Regions from separate parts of the Zunongwangia sp. L-65 genome, predicted to be linked through region 1. Evidence: riboswitches for the same ligand, from Rfam matches in the RefSeq annotation. Region 1 holds a riboswitch; the other holds the start of a gene.

What was found. A riboswitch is a leader RNA that binds a small molecule or an ion and turns the genes downstream of it on or off. The one in region 1 is predicted to bind thiamine pyrophosphate.
Region 2: linked by a shared signal. The riboswitch ahead of thiS (sulfur carrier protein ThiS) and the one ahead of thiM (hydroxyethylthiazole kinase) in region 1 are both predicted to bind thiamine pyrophosphate.

What each region holds. Positions count from the first base shown of each region.
Region 1 covers NZ_JBSXOK010000064.1:125,857-136,004, reverse strand. The annotation lists gene AC13DP_RS12140 (glycoside hydrolase domain-containing protein) at 1-396, opposite strand, end outside; gene AC13DP_RS12135 (arylsulfatase) at 504-2,180, opposite strand; gene AC13DP_RS12130 (winged helix-turn-helix transcriptional regulator) at 2,793-3,143, opposite strand; gene AC13DP_RS12125 (DUF2652 domain-containing protein) at 3,346-3,993, shown strand; gene AC13DP_RS12120 (sugar phosphate isomerase/epimerase family protein) at 4,106-4,990, opposite strand; TPP riboswitch at 5,197-5,289, shown strand; gene thiM (hydroxyethylthiazole kinase) at 5,344-6,138, shown strand; gene thiE (thiamine phosphate synthase) at 6,138-6,785, shown strand; gene thiD (bifunctional hydroxymethylpyrimidine kinase/phosphomethylpyrimidine kinase) at 6,772-7,605, shown strand; gene tenA (thiaminase II) at 7,592-8,239, shown strand; gene AC13DP_RS12095 (universal stress protein) at 8,240-9,091, opposite strand; gene AC13DP_RS12090 (helix-turn-helix transcriptional regulator) at 9,169-10,148, opposite strand, start outside.
Region 2 covers NZ_JBSXOK010000068.1:102,693-112,840, forward strand. The annotation lists gene AC13DP_RS13735 (hypothetical protein) at 1-289, shown strand, start outside; gene AC13DP_RS13740 (thioredoxin family protein) at 305-784, opposite strand; gene AC13DP_RS13745 (UDP-2,3-diacylglucosamine diphosphatase) at 823-1,584, opposite strand; gene AC13DP_RS13750 (rhodanese-like domain-containing protein) at 1,634-2,011, opposite strand; gene AC13DP_RS13755 (6-pyruvoyl trahydropterin synthase family protein) at 2,060-2,509, opposite strand; TPP riboswitch at 2,694-2,790, shown strand; gene thiS (sulfur carrier protein ThiS) at 2,977-3,180, shown strand; gene thiC (phosphomethylpyrimidine synthase ThiC) at 3,232-5,088, shown strand; gene AC13DP_RS13770 (thiamine phosphate synthase) at 5,188-5,784, shown strand; gene AC13DP_RS13775 (thiamine phosphate synthase) at 5,765-6,439, shown strand; gene AC13DP_RS13780 (thiazole synthase) at 7,202-7,972, shown strand; gene thiH (2-iminoacetate synthase ThiH) at 7,965-9,071, shown strand; gene AC13DP_RS13790 (hypothetical protein) at 9,298-9,492, shown strand; gene AC13DP_RS13795 (carbohydrate kinase family protein) at 9,743-10,148, opposite strand, start outside.

The DNA of each region.
Region 1 (10,148 bases):
CCCATTTTCAAAACTTACTTCATAAAACCCAGGTTTTGCATGCTCTGTTACTTTGCGTAATTCGGTTTCCTTATTATCGTTTAAAATGGGTTTAATAAGGATATTACCGCCACTACCAGTACACCCCACACCTTCTAAATGTGTATGGGTAAAACCATCAAACTCTTTAGCGTAATGCTCGTAACCGGTATGGTTATGCGGATTGGTATGTGGACCGATGCTCATCATGTTAAAAGGGGTTGATGCTGATGGGGACATTTGGCCATGATCACCAGAAGATCCTAAAAAAACATTCACCTTATCCGTAATATTGGCCGATTTCGATGTTTTTTCTTGAGATTTAGGCTGGCAGGCCACACATAGTGCTACAGCAATTGCAGCAATCATTCTTTTCATAATTAGGGTCATTTAAATTTTTCGAAATTGGGGATAAAATTAAAGGAAACCTCGCAAAGCAAGGTTTCCTAAAAATTAACTATTATCAAAACTATACAAATATGTACCTAGGGCATAGGGAAAACATCAGTTTTTTGTGCGAGTTTATCCCATTCTGTTTTTAATTCTTCCAACTTATCAGGATGAGTTTCGGCAAGATCATTAAGCTCTGTACGATCTTCCGCTAGATTATATAGTTCCCAGTCAGCATTCCCATCAAGTTTTACGGCTTTCCAATCCCCTTTTCTAAGCGCTCTGGATCCAAAATGTTCCCAAAAAAGAACATCATTCACATCCTCCTCAGAAGCACCTGTAATTACGGGGAGCATTGATTTTCCTTCAGTAGGCGTAATATTTCTTCCCTTATATTTTTCAGGATAATCCACCCTGGCAAGATCTAAAATCGTAGGCATCATATCGATAATATGAGCAGTTTGAGATTTTACAGTACCTCTCTCTTTAATTCCTTTGGGCCAGTGCACAATAAACGGAGAAGTTATTCCGCCTTCATACACTCTGGCTTTCCAATATCTAAAAGGTGTGTTTGCCGTATTTGCCCATTGTGGACCAATACCCGCATGTACCACCTGCGATCCTGGTAGAGCTTCTTCACTTTTATCTACCGGAAATGCTACTGCTCTACCATCCCTGGTTTGACCGGCACGATCAAAACCGGGACCGTACTGCGAAGGTCGCTCTGAACTTGCTCCGTTATCAGACATAAAGAAGATCACCGTATTTTCCAGCTCGCCTGTTTCTTCTAATTTATCAATAAGTTTACCAATGTTTTGATCCATACGATCTACCATTGCGGCATGTACCGCCATCGCCTGGCTGTCCCATTTTTCGTTTGGATTTTCTTCCCAGTTAAGATCCTTAAACATGAATTCTGATAATTTGGCGATATCTCCCTGTAAGATACCTTTCTCTACCAGTCTTTTATATCGATCTTCACGGGTTTGACGCCAACCTTTAGTGAAGGTATCTTTATATTTGGCTATTTCTTCTTCTGGGGCCATAAGCGGCCAGTGTGGTGCACAATGAGCAACATACAGAAAGAATGGATCCTTTTTCTGTACAAAATCCTCTATATACGCAACAGCTGTATCGCCAATGGCATCTGTATAATAAAAATCTTCTGGAACATCTTTAACCTGCGCTGTTCCGTTCACTAAACTAAACGGATCGAAATAATCTACCACCCCCCAAATATTTCCATAGTATTTATCAAAACCTCTTGAGGTAGGATAACTAAGTGTATCTGAAAACGCCCCATGTTCTTCCTGATGACTAAGCCATTTTAACTGCGCTTCGTTATTTAAGGCATTGGTTTCGGAAACATGCCATTTTCCCGCCATAGCGGTTTGATAACCGGCTTGTTTTAAAGCTTCAGCAATCGTAACGGTATTAGAATCTAAGGTGCCACGATAACCGGGTTTCCCCATATCCATTGTCATTCTACCGATCCCGGCCTGGTGTGGATATTGTCCCGTTAACAAAGCCGCCCTACTTGGGCAACAGCGTGATGTATTATAAAAAGAGTTAAAACGAAGTCCGTTTTCTGCTAAACGATCTAAACTTGGCGTATTAATCTCACCACCATAACTACCAAGATCTGAAAAGCCAAGATCGTCAGCCATAATCACCACAATGTTCGGACGTTCATCTTCCTGATTTTCAACATTTTCAGTTGAATTTTTACAGCTGAAGTTTAAAGCTAACGCACTACAGAGCCCTAACGACATAAATCGATTTAGCTTTTTGGATGTAAAAAAATTTAAATAATACATATTTAGATAACTAATTTTCGGATTGGGTTAAAAATAGAAAAAAATCTTAATTATAAAAAAAGAAATATATTGAAAACGAGAACAATATCCATAAGAGAATGCCTGAGTGTTTTATAAATCAAGAACCACGGGTCCGCCCATCAAATATGTACAGGATTAACCTTTTAGAATTTCAAAGCAAGACTTGGGATATTATACCTTTTTGGCGGTGCCAATAAAAAAAGCCTCTCCGTTAAGAAAGGCTTTTAAATTGCATTAGGTTAGGTGTAATGCAGTTTTATCGAAATAACGAAAATCTCTTTTAAAAGATTCGTCCTAATTATAACGTTTAGCCATATACTTTATTTTCTAAAATTGTATTTTTTATCCGTGAATCGGGATTAAATGTTATGGTCCAGTTTTGATAGCTATCAGGGTTGGGATGTCCGGAAATGAAAATTTTTGTTTAGTAAACTACCTCGGGGCATTCGATAAATACAAGATTTCAATTCCGAGGCAAGCCTCGGGGTATTAAACCCTTTGGCGGTGCCAATAAAGGCTTTATGCTACGAAGTCGCTTCTAAAATTTTAAGATCGCTCTTCTATTAATTTTTTACGATGTTTAATACCCCAGGAACTTAAAGCTTCTAAAATATCAGATAAAGAATTACTATAATCGGTAAGTTCGTATTCTATAATTACAGGAGTATCGGTATAGACTTTGCGTTCTACAAAACCATTAAGTTCCAGGTCTTTTAATTCCCTGGATAACATTCTTGCCGAAATATCCAAAGCGCGTTGCAGCTCGTTGAAACGTTTATTTCCTTCTTTAAGGGCGATGATTATTTTAAGCTTCCACTTTCCACCTATGGCGTACAGCGCATCATCGATAGCCCCTAATTTACTTTCACAAGCTTTTTTTTCTAATAATTCTTTCATCCTTGTAAGACTAACAAATTGTATATCACTTACATTTAGTTTATTACTAACTTTTGTATACCAAATATACATATTTTTAAAAAAGAAATTAAAAAACAGCGTAAGTAAAAGGTTTTAAATAAGACTAAAACTTAAAATTACGCTACTTGGATACATCGCTCTTGTTACGATTATCTGTTATAATGATCTAATAAAAATTGCTATGAATAGAACAACTACCAGACAGCTTCCCTTCCTTATCAATCAAAATATATATGAATCCAAAGTAGTTGAAGGCACCATTATTATACCCGATATTAGTGGTTTTAGTCGATTTGTAGAGACTACAGATGTCGCTACCGGCAAACTGGTTATATCTAAATTACTCAATGCCATTATAAAGAGTAATGTATTAGACCTTCAGATTTCAGAAATTGAAGGTGACGCGGTATTGTTTTTCAAATATGGAAAAAGAATATCGGCAAAAGATATTCTTCACCAGTTTTGTTTAATGAAAGAGGTTTTTAACCAGGAAGTGAATTTTTTAGAAGAAGAATTTGAGCTAAATATTGATCTTTCCTTAAAACTAATAGCGCATTATGGCGCCCTGGCGCAATATAATATTGGTAAATTCGAAAAGCTTTATGGACAAACAGTCATTGAAGCACATCATTTACTAAAAAATTCGGTTGCAAGTAATACTTATGTATTGCTCACCGATGCTTTATTGGATGCTGAAGTAAATTCTGAATTAAAGAATCTCAACAAATTTGTTGAAAATACCATTTGTGAAGTTTACGATGGCATTAAAAAAATATGCTATACATTTTTTGATTTTGAAAATGATCTCTGTAAAAAATGCCTTGCTTAAGAAAGCATTTTAAGTTTTAAAGTTATTTATACATAAAAACCCTCTTTAGCCAAAACTTTAGAGGGTTTTCTATTACAACTTGGAAGATGTTAAAAGCTTATATTTCCTAGGTTTATTTTTTGTATTTCACTTTATCAAAACCGAAATCTTTAAGGTTATCGTGACTAATTTTAATAGCTTCAAGCGGTTTCAGGTCAAAAGTCATATCCTGCTCAACGATATAATATTTCATTCCGGATGCTTTTCTTTCTTTCAGGATTCTATCAAAATCTATAGTTCCCTCTCCTACCGGAGCAAATTTGCCTTCTTCATCCATATCCTTTACATGCCATAATTTAAAGCGCCCAGGATACTTTTTAAAATATGTCACAGGATCTGCACCTGCTTTGGTTACCCAAAACAAATCCATTTGAAAATTCACCAATTCGGGATCTGTATTTTCCAGGAAGTATTCTATAGGTACAATCCCGTTCTCATTTTCCTTAAACTCAAAATCATGATTATGATACAAAAGCGCTAATCCAGCTTTTTTACATTTCTCACCTATGGTATTAAAAGTTTCTACTAAAAAATCCAGATCATCATCCATTCCCATAGTTTGGGTTTCAGGATCAAAAGTAAATCTACCCATGGGTGGCACTGGGATCACAAAATATTTGAAGCCGGCCTTTTTTACATCTTTAATCATTTGATCCACATTTTCCATAGTCACCCCACCCTGATGACTACTTAATGGTTTTGTATGGTATTTAGAAAGTAATTTTTTAAATTCTTTAGGAGTCATTCCATAGAACTTCCCATCACTATATCCGGCAGCTTCGATATATAAATAACCAATTTCAGAAACCTCATCTATCGTTTCTTCTGGTGCTCTAGCCATTTCATCTCTTACCGTGTACAAAGTCGCTCCACCAAACTGGCGCTGTCCAAACATTGAAAATGAAGTGAGTACTATAAAAAACACTCCTGCCTTACATAAATTCTTTAAACCTGTCATTACTTGTCTAAATTAATACCAGAGACTATTTAACAGTATCTAAAGAATAGCTAAATAATACTCCGTCATTCTTAATATTTTGATTCAATTTTTGCTAAATATACAATAATTAATGTTTCAATGAGAAACAATAATCAATAAAATTTGAGGGGTAATGGCATTATTTCCTTAAAAATTTCATCAGCCCTAAAATTTAAATTACTTTTATATCGCTTTGGGGGTATTCTGAAAAGAATTGAGAGAGTCCCTTTGAACCTGATGCGGTTTAGACCGTCGTAGGGAAAAGTTTTGTGGGTGCATACTCCTATACTTTTTATTTGAATATTTTTCCAAAGCCAAAAAACTAAATTAATATGGAAAATATTCTGTGGCCACATATTCAGCGCTTAAAAACATCAATCCCTTTAATTCACAATATCACCAATTATGTGGTGATGAATAATACCGCTAATGCCTTATTGGCAGCAGGTGCTTCTCCTATAATGGCCCATGCCCAGTCTGAAATTGAAGATATGGTAAACATTTGTCAGGCTCTTGTGGTTAATATCGGAACTTTAGATGAATACTGGAGTACAAGTATGATCAATGCTGCTAAAAAAGCTAATGAACTGAGCAAACCCTGGGTTTTAGATCCTGTTGGTGCAGGAGCAACATCCTATCGCAATGAAATCATAGCTAAATTGCTGGAATTGAAACCTACAATTATCAGAGCCAATGCTTCTGAAATTATGGCTTTAGCCAAAGCTACTAATATCGCTACCAAAGGTGTAGATAGTACTGCCGAAAGTGATGAAGCTATAGAAGCAGCTACTTCTTTACAGAAAGAGTTTGGTGCTGTAATTTGTATTTCGGGTGAAACCGACATTATTATTGGTAAGGACCAAAAGCTTTCCCTTAAAAATGGTAATGCTCTTATGGCTAAAGTTACCGGTATGGGTTGCTCGGCTTCGGCGCTTACCGCTGCTTTTGCCGCAATACTAGAAAATAAATTTGAAGCCACTGTGGCGGCTATGGCCTTAATAGGCGTTTGTGGTGAAATTGCTGCTAAAAGTTCCTCAGGACCGGGAAGTCTGCAACTAACTTTACTCGATAAATTATATAATATTACCGAAGAGGAATTTCGTTCTCATCTTAAAATAGGCGAATAATGCATCCAGATTTTCCCTATCAATTATATCTGGTTATTGCAGAAGAAAGCTGTGTTCATTATCCGCTGCTTCAGGTTGCTAAAATGGCTATTGAGGGCGGCGTAGACATTATACAACTACGCGAGAAAAATTTAAGTACTTCGGTATTTATAAAAAAAGCCGAAGCGCTTAAACAACTAACGGATCAATATAAAATTCCGCTGATCATCAATGATAATCTTGAGGTGGCAAAAGCGGTAGATGCTTTTGGAATACATGTAGGTAATAATGATATTCCTCCCACCCAAATTAAGCAGCAATGGGATAAGCATAAAGCAATTGGTTACTCTATAGAATATTTGGAACAACTTAAAAATGAGCAAACGGAAGTGGCCAATCACCTGGGAATTAGTCCAGTTTACAGCACCGCCACCAAAACCGATACGGTAACTGAATGGGGCATTGAAGGGATCAAAAAAATACGCACATTAACCACCAAACCGCTAATTGCCATTGGTCGTATGGATGCCGGTAACGCCGGTGAAATTATAAAAGCAGGTGCCGACTGTATTGCGGTAGTTTCAGCGATTTGCGCTTCAAAATACCCTGAAAAAACGGCTAAAAATATTAAAACTCAAATTTATAAACATCGGAATGAAAACATATAAGTATGCTTCAGCTTTAACCATCGCAGGTTTTGATGGTAGTGGCGGTGCCGGAATACAGGCCGATATTAAAACTTTTTCGGCTTTGGGCTGTTATGCCACTTCTGTTTTAACAGCACTTCCCGTCCAGAATACGACCGGAGTAAAAAATATTTTCCCCATTCCCTACCAGGCGGTGTCTGAACAAATTGACAGTATTTTTGAAGATATATTCCCTAATGCCGTAAAAATAGGAATGGTACATACGCCAGAACTAGTTGAAAGCATTGTTTCGGCACTACAAAAATATCCAAAAACACCTTTGGTTTTTGATCCGGTAATGGTTGCGACAAGCGGGCATAAATTAATTGAAGACCAAACGATTGAAACAATTATTGAAAAGTTATTTCCATTAGCCGATGTAATCACTCCCAACATGGATGAAGCTGCGGTGTTAGCTAAAATGAAAGTCGAAAATTTGGCTGATATGAAAAAAGCAGGTGAGAAAATAATGAATCTTGGCTGCAAATCTGTTTTGATGAAAGGAGGACATCTAAGGAGCGATAAAATAACCTCGCTTTACTTTACGCCAGATGGGAAAGTTTACGATTATGAGTTCGAGAAGTTCAACACCAATAACACTCATGGTTCTGGATGCACCTTATCCTCTGCAATTGCTGCTTATCTAGCCACAGGTAAAAACCTAATTGAAGCGGTAAAACTGGGACAGGAATTTGCACATAGTGCTATCTATCACGGAAAAAATGTAAAAACCGGAAAAGGAAATGGCCCTTTAAATCACTTTTTTAACCCACTAAAATTAATAAAAAATGAGTTGGAGTAAAGAAACCTGGCAAACTATACGGCCAATTTATAATCGAATTATTGAAATGCCTTTTATAACCGAATTAATGGACGGTGATTTGCCATTAGAAAAATTTCAGTTTTATATGAGTCAGGATTCGGCTTATCTGGAAAATTTTGGGAGAGCATTAGCTCTAATTGCGGCACGCGCTTACGATACTGAAAATACACTGGCTTTTCTTCAATTTGCAGAAAATGCTATTATTGTTGAAAATGTCTTACACGAATCTTATTTTAAAGAATTTGGTGTTTCAGAAAAGGCCATTATTCAACCGGCATGTCACCATTATATTCATTTTTTAAAAAGTATGGCTGCACTAGAGAATCTCGAAGTTGCTATGGCTGCGGTTCTTCCTTGTTTTTGGATTTATAAAGAAGTTGGTGACTATATTTACAGAAACCAAAAATCTGGAAATAATCCTTATCAGGCCTGGATTGATACTTATGCCGGGGAAGAATTTGGCGAAGCGGTACAAAAAGCAATTTCGATTTGTGATGATCATGCCATCAACACCACTCCACAAATACGCACGAAAATGACCGAAGCTTTTGTAAGTGCTTCCCATTTGGAATATCAATTTTGGGATGCAGGTTATAGCTTAAGAAGCTGGTAATTAATCTAGTTCTTTTAACAGCAAAACAGGGACACTGGGATCAAATTCAATTCCATCACCTTTAGACTGCAAAAAAAGTTTGGAGAAAAATCCCTGTTTTCTTTTGTATAACGCCAGCATCGTACTTTGCCTGCTTTCTATAAATAAATGAATACCAGTTGAAGCCGTGGTTTTAGTAAGCCGGTGAAACGTATTTTTTATTGCTGAAAAATGCTCCTCAAGATTTTCCTTTAAACGCTCCTGCTCTTCGCTTAATCCTTTACCATCACTATCGATATACAGCACTCTGATGGGAGAAGCCGAATTTGAAGCCAGATCTTTTAAAGGATCCAGTTCTTTTTCCTGAAAAGGAAATCTTAGGGTCGAAGGAAATACAATTTCGTTGACTGATTGATCGGTAAGCTCAAAATCCTCAGGAATAAACAACATGGCGCAATTTTGTAAAACATCAGCCAGTTTAGATAATTTCGACTTGTAAGAACTATGAATATTTACATTTGCTCCTTCAGTCCCTAATAGGATAAGATCGATAGATCTGGTATTTACAATTTCCTGTACCACCTCTTCAAGGTCACCTTCTAAAGATAAAGTTTCAAATTCGTGATTTTGATTCTCTTTTCTAAAACTTAAACCCTGCATTATTCGATCCAGGCCTTCTTTGGAGGTTTTTTTAGCATCGATATCCTCCTCTGGTTTGATCCCTGGAATGCGATCACTAATGCCACGGCCATCGTCGTAAACATTCAACAAAATAAAATTACATGAAATGCTTTTATATAATTTTAAACCAAACACTAAAGCATTCCATGCATGTTTTGAAAAATTGGTAGGCACCAAAATTTGCTTTTCCATAGCTTCTCAATTTTACGACCAATTTACAAAGAAGAATTTCAAATAAATAACCGATAAAAGATTTTAAAGAATTTTAGTTATTCCGAAGCTTCGGTTAAATTCTTATTGTTTAAAACGTCTTTAGGTAAAACGCCGTATCGACGTTTAAATATTTTCGAGAAATAACTTCGGCTGGATAAGCCCAGTTCATACACTACTTCCCCAACTCCTTTCTCCCCGCTTAGGAGCATATTCATGGCATGGGTTAAACGTACATCCCTAATATAAGCATTCACCGTTTTACCATATACTTCCTGAAAGCCATCCTGTAGTTTATTCACATTTATACCGCTCACTTTGGCTAGTTCCTGTACGGTACCGGTATTAGCTATGTTTTGATTAATATGAGTAACCGCTCTTTCTATTGCCCTTAAATCACGTTTTTTTAATTTGGGCTCATGCATTTCTGGGCCTTCCCTAAACTGCAGCAACATGTGTGACAACACCTCTAAAGATTTACCTCCCAGGTAATTAATTCGGGGAAAACCTTCTACACCGCAATCTTCAATTTCGCGAATGGTATCCATCGTTCTTAGCCCATAACTACCTGTTTGAAAGATCTCGTTCTCTGCATCGATATCTGCGAAAAGTCTAAAATAATTTTCTTCAATCTCATGAAGTTCAAATGAAAGATAGCTTTGAAATTTTCTACGGTTAACTTCTAAATAGCAAATTCTTACTTTCTCCCCGGCATTAAACTGAAAACACTGGGTTCCATTTGCTGTTGTTGCCGCAATGAGGTGTTGATGGTTTTTAAGCTCACAACTTTTCTCATCTTTAAAATATGCGTTTAGCGTTCCTTCTACACAATAGATAAAACGTATAGGATTTACACTGGGATGATAAATCCTTAGACAGGTATCGTCGTGAAATGTAAAATTAAATGTGTATAAGCCAATACCATTGGGAAAATTTACACAAGCTACTTTACCACTTCCTATATCTGAAGGAATATTTACCGTAAACTCTCCTAATTTACTCTTAAATCCTATTCCCAGCTTCTCTGCAAACTGCGGCA
Region 2 (10,148 bases), on a different contig from region 1:
TGATTTTGTTTATATTCCCGAAATTGAAAATGCAGCACCTAATTCTATAGCTAGTGAAATTCAATATTCTCTGGGAGTATTTATGCTAGGCGGTAAGGAAACTTATCAATATCGAATAAGTGTAGAGGGATTTGAAACGACCGATTTGGTGATTCGGGCAGAACAAATTGAAGAACCTTGTTATTCTTATATTATTCCGATAAGTGCATCGATAAATGGGGAAGTTCTAGCGCAGATAGAGGTTTCTGAAACTGAGCTGCTTGTTATTCTGCCTTTAGTAGCGAAATAATGATATGCACTTAACTTACTTGATGCTTATCAACTCCATCATTTTTTTAGTCGTTAAATATTCAAATTCGCGGTTTTTAACCTTAAATTTTTCGTCTAAAATTAGGATCACTGGTAAGCTAAATTCAAAGTTTTCTCGACTAGCTAATAGAAGTGGAATCTGATGAATGCCATTTCGCATGCTTTCGGCTTGTTGATTATAGAATTTCTGGCCCTCAAAATTAATTGTATCAGTACTTTCGGCATTCATTTTAACCGCGTAGAAATCAGAGTTTAATTTTTCAATTATTTCAGCATTTTTAAATGCATTTTGCTCCATCTTTTTGCAGTACACGCACCAATCGGCGTAGAAATAGATAAAAGTTTTTTTCGGTTTTCTGGCTAAAGAATTTTCTAATTGCTCAAAATTCAACCAGTTTATAGTATTGATTTTCTGGCTATAGCTGAGTATGGGCAAGGCTAAGAAAAGGATGAATATTTGAAGATTTTTAATCATTTTTTTAGCCATTACTATCTACTGTAAACTGTAACTTTCTATTTATCCTTCAGCTTTTTTAAGAGCAAATCATTTCCGTCGAATTCGGCATAGGTATAATGTGTAATCCAGTCGCCGGTATTGATATATTTAGAATCTTCTTTCAGCTTAATTTCCATAGGTAAATGGCGGTGACCAAAAAGAAAATAATCATAATGTTTAGTTTCCAGTTTACGCTTACAATACTGGATTAACCATTCGTTATCTTCACCTAAGAATTCAGCATCTTCATCTCCTGAGATGAGCTTATTTTTTACTGAAAAATATTGGGCTAACGGAATGCCAATATCAGGATGCAGCCAACGATACAACCATTTTGCAAAGGGATTGGTAAATACCTTTTTCATCCGCTTATAACCATAATCTCCCGGACCAAGTCCGTCCCCATGACCTATTAAAAAATTCTTTCCGTTAAATTCAAATTCCTGTGGTTTGCGATAGGTGGGGATATTTAGTTCTTCTTCAAAATAATTTTCCATCCATAGGTCGTGATTTCCGATGAAAAAATAGATGGGAATACCACTGTCTTTTAGTTCGGCCAGTTTTCCTAAAACTCTAACAAAGCCTTTAGGCACAGCATGTTTATATTCAAACCAAAAATCAAAAAGATCACCTAGCAAAAAAATAGCAGCGGCATCTTCTTTAATTTCATCCAACCATTTAACGAATATCGCCTCTCTGGTTTTACTGGCTTCTTTGGTGGGAGCACCTAAGTGATTATCACTAGTAAAATATACTTTTTTTTCTTCGGGAATGATCATTGCTCGTTACTTAACTTTTACAAAGTTAACAGAAACTTGTAAAGCACGATTAGTTTCTGTTTTCAGAATACGCTATTAATTTCTGGAGGTCTTTTATCGACCCCCCATTAGTGACTTTAAAACCGTTTTCTTTTAAAATTTTGCTGGCTTTTACACTGCGTATTCCATGTGCGCAATAGGTGATATAATTAAGCTCTTTATTTAACTTTTTAAGACTGTCTGAATTTATAATGCCCAGCGGAAAATTAATGGCATTTTTTATATGTCCCTGCTTAAATTCCCTTGGAGTGCGAACATCTAAAATTTGAAACTGACTAATATTCTTTCCTTTCAGCGATTGGTCTCTTTTTCTGTTGTTATAGTTTTTCAGCACAAAATAGGAGCCCAACAGTATTACGATGACAATGGCAGGAATAATCGGATTCATTTTTTAGTTTACTCAGTAAGATATCAAAAGTCTCGAAAATCAAGATTTCTAATTATCAATTGCATACCACTCTGCAAAGCTGCTTTCGGTTTCCTGAAGTTTTAAAGAATGTAGTTGAATATGATCCGGTAAATGTTTCTTTATTTTTTCAGCAAAATCAATTACCATATTCTCACTGGTGGGTTGATAGTCTACTAAAATTACATGATGACCACGGTTTTTTAATTCTTTGGCAAGCTCGATATGTGGGGTGTTTTGATTAAAAACTGTAGCATGATCAAATTGGTCTACAATTTCAGATTTCACGATCTTTTTTAGATCACCAAAATCGATTACCATTCCGTATTTTACATTTTCAGTATCTGTGATTGGCTCTCCAATAACAGTTACGCTAAGTTTATAACTGTGGCCGTGAACATTGCGGCACTTGCCATCATAGCCGTAAAGCGCGTGTCCTGTTTCAAAAGAAAATTGTTTGGTAATCCTGATTTTTGCCATACCGAAATTTTAAGTCTGCCTTGTGTAATTATTTTCCCTGTAAAATTTAAGCTGAAATTATATAAGATCGACTCTGGATTTTTCAGGGAATATTTAGAAGCAAAGGTATTAAAAGTGTATCCAATTTTGAAGATTATAGCTTCAGCATTTTTTTATCCCGGAAAATTTGAGTTAACTTTGAAAATGTAAACTTTAGGGGTGCCAATTAAATTTGGCTGAGATAACACCCTTTGAACCTGATCCAGATTAGCATCTGCGAAGGAAAAAGTACGAAAATTTTGAATCGAATATGGCCAATATCAGGCTGAAATCTTTTTGATTTATTTAAAAACCAGACTTACTATTTATAATCTGGTTTAAGAGTAAAAATTAAATTTCGGTTCATAGCTCGTGGATTTACCACGAAGTTACTCACTTTTCTTCAGGGACAATTCCCCTTGGTTTACAGCTATTAAAAATCTAAGGATATGATAACTGTAAACGTAAACAACCAAAATCATTCTTTTAAAGAACCGGTAAAGCTTGATGAACTGCTGGAGCAGCTGAATATTCAGCCTTTAGGAATTGCAATCGCTATTAACAACGAGATTATTTCTAAACCCCAATGGGAGCATACCCTGTTGGAAGAAGGAAATAACGTACTGGTGATTCGTGCTACGCAGGGTGGTTGATTGATTTACAATAGTAATCGAATTTTAAAAATCAATCTAAACCTTTTTAGTATGAAACCTAACCAGTTACCACGGGGAGAAGCCATAAGCAGAACGCCTTTTCCCAACTCAGAAAAAATTTATGTAAAAGGCCAACTTCACGAAAATGTGAAGGTGCCAATGCGTAAGATTAGTCTTGATGATACCCTCGATAAATTTAACGGTATCCGAACGCCAAATGAGCCTGTTTTGGTGTACGATACCAGCGGTGCTTACACCGATCCTAATGTAGAGATCGATGTTCGCCGGGGTTTAAAACCTATTCGCCAGCAATGGATTGCTGCCAGGGAAGATGTGCAGCAGTTAAGCAGACTTTCCTCGGAATACGGCCGGCAACGAGAGGAAAATAAAAAGCTGGAGAAACTTCGATTTCAACGAATCAGGAAACCTTTAAAAGCAAAACCGGGAAAAAATGTCACCCAAATGCATTACGCGCGGAAAGGAATTATTACGCCGGAAATGGAATTTATCGCCATTAGGGAAAATCAGAAACTTCAGGAAATCAATCAGATTACCGAGCAACATCCGGGCGAGAGTTTTGGGGCGAGTATTCCTAAAGTCATTACTCCTGAATTTGTTCGGGATGAGGTAGCGAAAGGACGTGCAATTATCCCTAGTAATATTAACCATCCTGAAAGTGAACCTATGATTGTAGGACGAAACTTTTTGGTAAAGATCAATGCCAATATTGGGAATTCTGCCGTAAGTTCTTCGATTGAAGAGGAAGTAGAAAAAGCAGTTTGGGCATGTCGTTGGGGTGCCGATACGATCATGGATCTTTCTACCGGAAAGAATATTCACGAAACCCGTGAATGGATCCTTCGGAATTCTCCGGTACCCATCGGAACAGTACCTATTTATCAGGCTTTGGAAAAAGTAAATGGAAAAGCTGAAAATCTTACCTGGGAGATCTTTAGAGACACTTTAATTGAACAAGCCGAACAGGGTGTCGATTATTTTACCATTCATGCCGGAGTTCGTTTGCAATATATCCCGCATACTGCAAAACGGGTCACCGGTATCGTGTCTCGAGGAGGTTCGATCATGGCAAAATGGTGTTTGGCGCATCACCAGGAAAGTTTTTTATACACGCATTTTGAGGAAATCTGCGAAATCATGAAAGCTTACGATGTAGCTTTCTCACTGGGCGATGGTTTGCGTCCTGGTTGTATTGCAGATGCGAACGATTATGCGCAGTTTGCCGAATTAGAAACGCTTGGCGAATTAACCAAAATTGCCTGGAAGCACGATGTACAGTGTTTTATTGAAGGTCCCGGGCACATCCCCATGCACATGATTAAAGAAAATATGGACAAACAGTTGGCAGAATGCGGGGAAGCGCCTTTTTATACACTAGGGCCATTAACAACCGATATTGCACCGGGTTATGATCATATCACTAGCGGAATTGGTGCCGCAATGATCGGCTGGTACGGTTGTGCGATGTTGTGTTATGTGACGCCAAAAGAGCATTTGGGTTTACCCAATAAAGAAGATGTAAAGGAAGGTGTGATTACCTATAAAATTGCAGCACATGCGGCCGATTTGGCAAAAGGTCATCCAGGAGCACAGCATCGCGATGATGCCATGAGTAAGGCGAGGTTCGAATTTCGATGGGAAGATCAGTTTAATTTAGCTTTAGATCCCGATACGGCGAGAGCTTATCACGATGAGACCTTACCTTCTGAAAATGCGAAAGTGGCTCATTTTTGTTCGATGTGCGGCCCTAATTTCTGTTCGATGAAGATCACACAGGATGTACGGAATTATGCTAAAGAAAACGGACTCGACAGTGAAGAAGCAATCAAAAAAGGCATGGAAGAGAAATCAGAAGAGTTTAAAAAGAAAGGCAGCGAAGTATATCTGTAGAGGTGTAAGTTTTTAAAGTTGGAAAGTTGGAAAGTTTGAAAGTTAGAAAGGTGAAAGTGGGAAGTTTGCGAGCTTCAAGTAATAACAAAGCTTAAAATTATGCTGATTGTAATTTCTGCGGAAAAGTTGATCGAGAATGAAGAATCTCAGCTGAAATCGATGTTCGATGCAGGTTTAGAAACATTTCATATTCGTAAACCTGAAGTTTCTTTTGAAGAGCTGAAAACCTGGTTAGAAAACTTTGAGCCGGGATATCGTTCTAAAATGGTGCTACATCAGCATCACGAATTAGCACGAGAATTTGGGTTGAAAGGGGTACATCTTCCGGAATATTTCAGAACAAGTATGAAGGAAACTTTAGAAGATTATGTCAACGCATTTCAGCATTTAAAATTTACAGTGAGTACCTCGTTTCATCAAAAAGAAAAGATCTCGAGAACATCGATTTTCGATTACTGTTTTTTGAGTCCGATTTTTAATTCCATCTCTAAAACCGGGTATGTGGGAAAAACGTTTCAAGTCCTGGACATCCAGCAAAAAGTGATCGCGCTTGGCGGGATAGATGCAGCGAAAATTCCACTTGCCTATAATATGGGGTTTTATGGTGTGGCTGTTTTGGGAGCGGTTTGGCTACAGGAAGATCCAATACATAGTTTTATTAAAATTCAGCAACAATATGAGTCAGTTTTCAACTAAACATTCGGTGAATTTACCAAAAGAAATCTCCTGTTTGCATTATATCTCGCAGGGTAAAGATCGCGAGGAACACTTAGCAAATATAACACGTGTTTTAAAGGCAGGTGCAAACTGGATTCAGTTACGAATCAAAGAGATGCCGCAAAAAGAAATACTGAAAACGGCGATTTTGGCAAGGGAATTATGCGCCAAATACAAAGCAAAGCTAATTGTAAATGATCATGTAAAAGTGGCGAAAACCTGTAATGCTGACGGAGTTCATTTGGGACAAGAAGATACAGATGTTTTAGAGGCTAGAAAGATTTTAGGAAAGGATAAAATCATTGGCGGAACGGCGAATACGCTTCAGCATTGTTTGGAGCATCTGGAAAACGGAGTTGATTATATTGGTTTGGGGCCTTTACGATTTACTTCCACCAAAAAGGAACTGAGTCCTGTTCTTGGTTTTTCAGGTTATCAACATTTGATGCAAGACTATCTAAAAAAAGAAAATAGCGTACCGGTGATTGCCATAGGTGGCATTGCATTAAAGGATATTCAGGATCTAAAGAAAATTGGTTTAAGTGGAGTGGCTGTTTCCAGCTTACTAACGCATTCAAAAGATCCCAAAAATGAAATTCAGCATATTTTAGATCGCTTTGCTGTGAGAGTTTAGATTTGAGAAAATAGTCAATTTGATGATGTGGTAATGTGCTGATTTGAAAATGAATTGAATCAGGAGTCAAGAAGTAAGATTCAGGACTAATTTATTTAGAATTTTAAATGAAGATTTGAAGTCACTTTTTGAGAAAACGCTTGTCACTTCGAGTGCTTGCGAGGTAAGGAGCAAATGTATCGAGAAGTGGATTTAAGTTCGTATTTAGATTAGAGAAAATAGCCAATTTGATGATGTGGTAATGTGCTGATTTGAAAATGAATTGAATCAAGAGTCAAGAAGCAAGATTCAGGACTAATTTATTTTGAATGCAAAATGTTGAATTTTAAATGAAGAAATGAATTCACTTTTGAGAAAACGCTTGTCACTTCGAGTGCTTGCGAGGTAAGGAGCAATTGTATCGAGAAGTGAATTTAAGTTCGTATTTAGATTTGAGAAAATAGTCAATTTGATGATGTGGTAATGAGCTGATTTGAAAATGAATTGAAGCAAGATTCAGGACTAATTTATTTTGAATGCTAAATGTTGAATTTTAAATGAAGATCTGAAGTCACTCTTGAGAAACGCTTGTCACTTCGAGTGCTTGCGAGGTAAGGTGCAATTGTATCGAGAAGTGGATTTAAGTTTGTATTTAGATTTGAGAAAATAGCCAATTTGATGATGTGGTAATGTACTGATTTGAAAATGAATTGATTTCAGAATTAAAAATCAAAGTATAAAATTCCCCCTTTTGGTGGGGACTAGGGGAATAAAAAATACAAAATGAAAAAACTAAAAATAGCAGATAAAAGCTTTGATTCTCGGTTATTTACGGGAACGGGAAAGTTTAGTAATTCAGGTTTAATGCGCGAAGCGGTTTTAGCTTCAGAAAGTGAATTGGTAACCGTGGCGCTGAAAAGGGTTGAGGCTGGCAATACAGAGGACGATATGATTAGTAGCCTGGCGCACGAAAAATTAAGTTTGTTACCCAATACCTCAGGAGTTCGAGATGCCAAAGAGGCTGTTTTTGCTTCCCAGATGGCCAGGGAAGCGCTTGGAACAAACTGGGTGAAAGTCGAAATTCATCCCGATCCTAAATATTTATTGCCCGATGCGGTAGAAACCCTAAAAGCCTGTGAAGAACTGGTAAAACTGGGCTTTGTAGTCATGCCGTATATTCATGCCGATCCGGTGCTTTGTAAGCGTCTCGAAGATGTAGGTGCGCAATGTGTAATGCCTTTAGGTGCTCCTATTGGTACTAATAAAGGCTTAAAAACCTTCGATTTTTTAGAAATTATTATCGAACAAAGTAATGTTCCGGTAATTATAGATGCAGGGATTGGGGCTCCCTCACACGCTGCTTTTGCTATGGAAATGGGGGCCGATGCTGTTTTGGTAAATACCGCAATTGCCGTTTCTAAGAATCCGGTACAAATGGCAAAAGCCTTTAAAATGGCCGTAGAATCCGGGCGAATGGCTTACGAAGCAAAACTTGCCGGAACCGGTAAGAATGCCCAAGCCAGTAGCCCACTAACACAATTTTTATATGAGTAGTTTTAAAACCCTATTAGCAAAGTATGATTGGGATGAGGTTTTGGAAAGTATTCAACACAAAAATGCACAAGATGTAGAGCGTGCTTTAAGTGCTGTAAAACCCGATCTTGAAGATTTTAAAGCCTTAATTTCTCCGCCTGCCAAAGCTTATTTAGAGACAATGGCTACCAAAAGTAAACTGATTACCAAAAAGCGTTTTGGCAATACCATGCAAATGTACGCGCCAATGTATTTAAGTAACGAATGCCAAAATATCTGTACGTATTGCGGATTTAGTTTAACGAATAAAATTCCGCGGCGCACCTTAACCGATGCTGAAATTTTAAAAGAAGCCGAATTTCTGAAAAAGAAAGGCTACCAGCATATTTTACTGGTTACAGGGGAAGCGAATAGAACGGTGGGCATTGATTATTTGAGTAATGCTGTTCGTCTTTTAACACCACATTTTGCAAATATTTCTATTGAAGTCCAACCGCTGGATCTGGAAGAATACGAACGATTGGTTGACGATGGTTTATATGCCACTCTAGTGTACCAGGAAACTTATCACCGCGAGACCTACAAAATTCATCATCCTAAAGGGAAAAAATCGAATTTTGATTATCGTTTAGAAACACCAGACCGTTTGGGGAAAGCCGGAATTCACAAAATAGGAATTGGGGCTTTATTTGGATTAGAAGATTGGCGTGCCGATAGTTTTTTTACGGCTTTGCACCTTAAATATTTGCAGAAGACTTATTGGAAAACAAAGTATTCGATTTCTTTCCCAAGATTGCGACCTTTTAGCGGCGGTTTAGAGCCCAAAGTTGAAATGACCGATCCCGATTTGCTACAATTAATCTGTGCGTACCGAATTTTAGATGAGGATGTAGAATTATCGATTTCTACCCGCGAACAGGAAAAATTTCGCGATCATATTGCGCATTTAGGGATCACTTCGATGAGTGCCGAATCAAAAACCAATCCTGGTGGTTATGTGGTAGAACCACAATCGTTGGAGCAGTTTGAAATTTCAGATGAGCGTAGCACCGAAAGGATCGCTACCATGTTAAGGAAAAACGGAATCGAACCGGTTTGGAAAGACTGGGAGAAGTTTTAGTTTAGTATTGTTAGTATTTAGAATGGAGTGGAATTAGTTGGGAGCTTTTAGCTTGAAACTGTCTGCTTTTAGGCGTTGGCTTTTCTTCGATGTTCCCTTGCAGGTTGTTGAACATTCCTGTTCATTCCTTTATTTTAATTACTATTTTCCATTTCAAATAAAAAATACCTAAATTGTAAATTATTCGGGGGAAATAAAATATTTTTTGTCTTTAAAAACGTATACTATGAGTGAAAATAAAATCAGTTTGAATACTATTCTTACGCTAGGATTTATCGCTATTTTTAGTGTATTGCTTGCGATTAATTTGATATTTAAAGATATACTTGGTGATAACTTAAACCCAATCTTAATGATGGGTCTGGGGTATTTCGTAGGATATTATGCTTTTAGAGGCTTACGTTTTCTAGGGAATAAATAATTCTAATCTCCGGACTACGATTCAGCATCGCATTTCGATTTAAGAAATTTTATAATCCTTTTTTAAATCCAAATTTTCCTTAAGCGGCACCTTAAAATTCGGCGCTAAGTCTTGTCTCTTGTCTCCTGATTCTTTTCTCTTAACTTTTAACAGCGAGGAGGCTACGCATAATTTTATCAAACTGCTACTTAACTGGAGACTTTGATACAAAATCTTTTGCAAAGAATTGCAGTCTGTCTCCGGTTATCCTCTACACCCTATCAGGAAACATAAACTTTTCAATTTCTTCAGCAGAAAATTTAGGATTTGCTCCTTCTTGCGAGGCCACCAGGGCGCCAATCGCGCAGGCATAATTCAACGCTTTTTGAGGTGTTTCTTGTTGTAATAATTTTGAAATCAATGATCCTAAAAAGCTATCACCGGCTCCCACGGTATCTGCTACTTTTATTTTATAACCGCTGTTGTAGTATAATTTTCCTTCAGTAAAAAGAACGGCACCATGGCTGCCTTTGGTTACACAGATGGTTTTGGCATTAGTGATTTTAGCCATGTAGCTGAGGTTTTGCTCCAGCGAGTGGAAAGGCGAGTCAAACATCGCCGCGATCTCATATAATTCGTCGTCATTAAATTTAATGAAATCAGCTTTTAAAATAAGG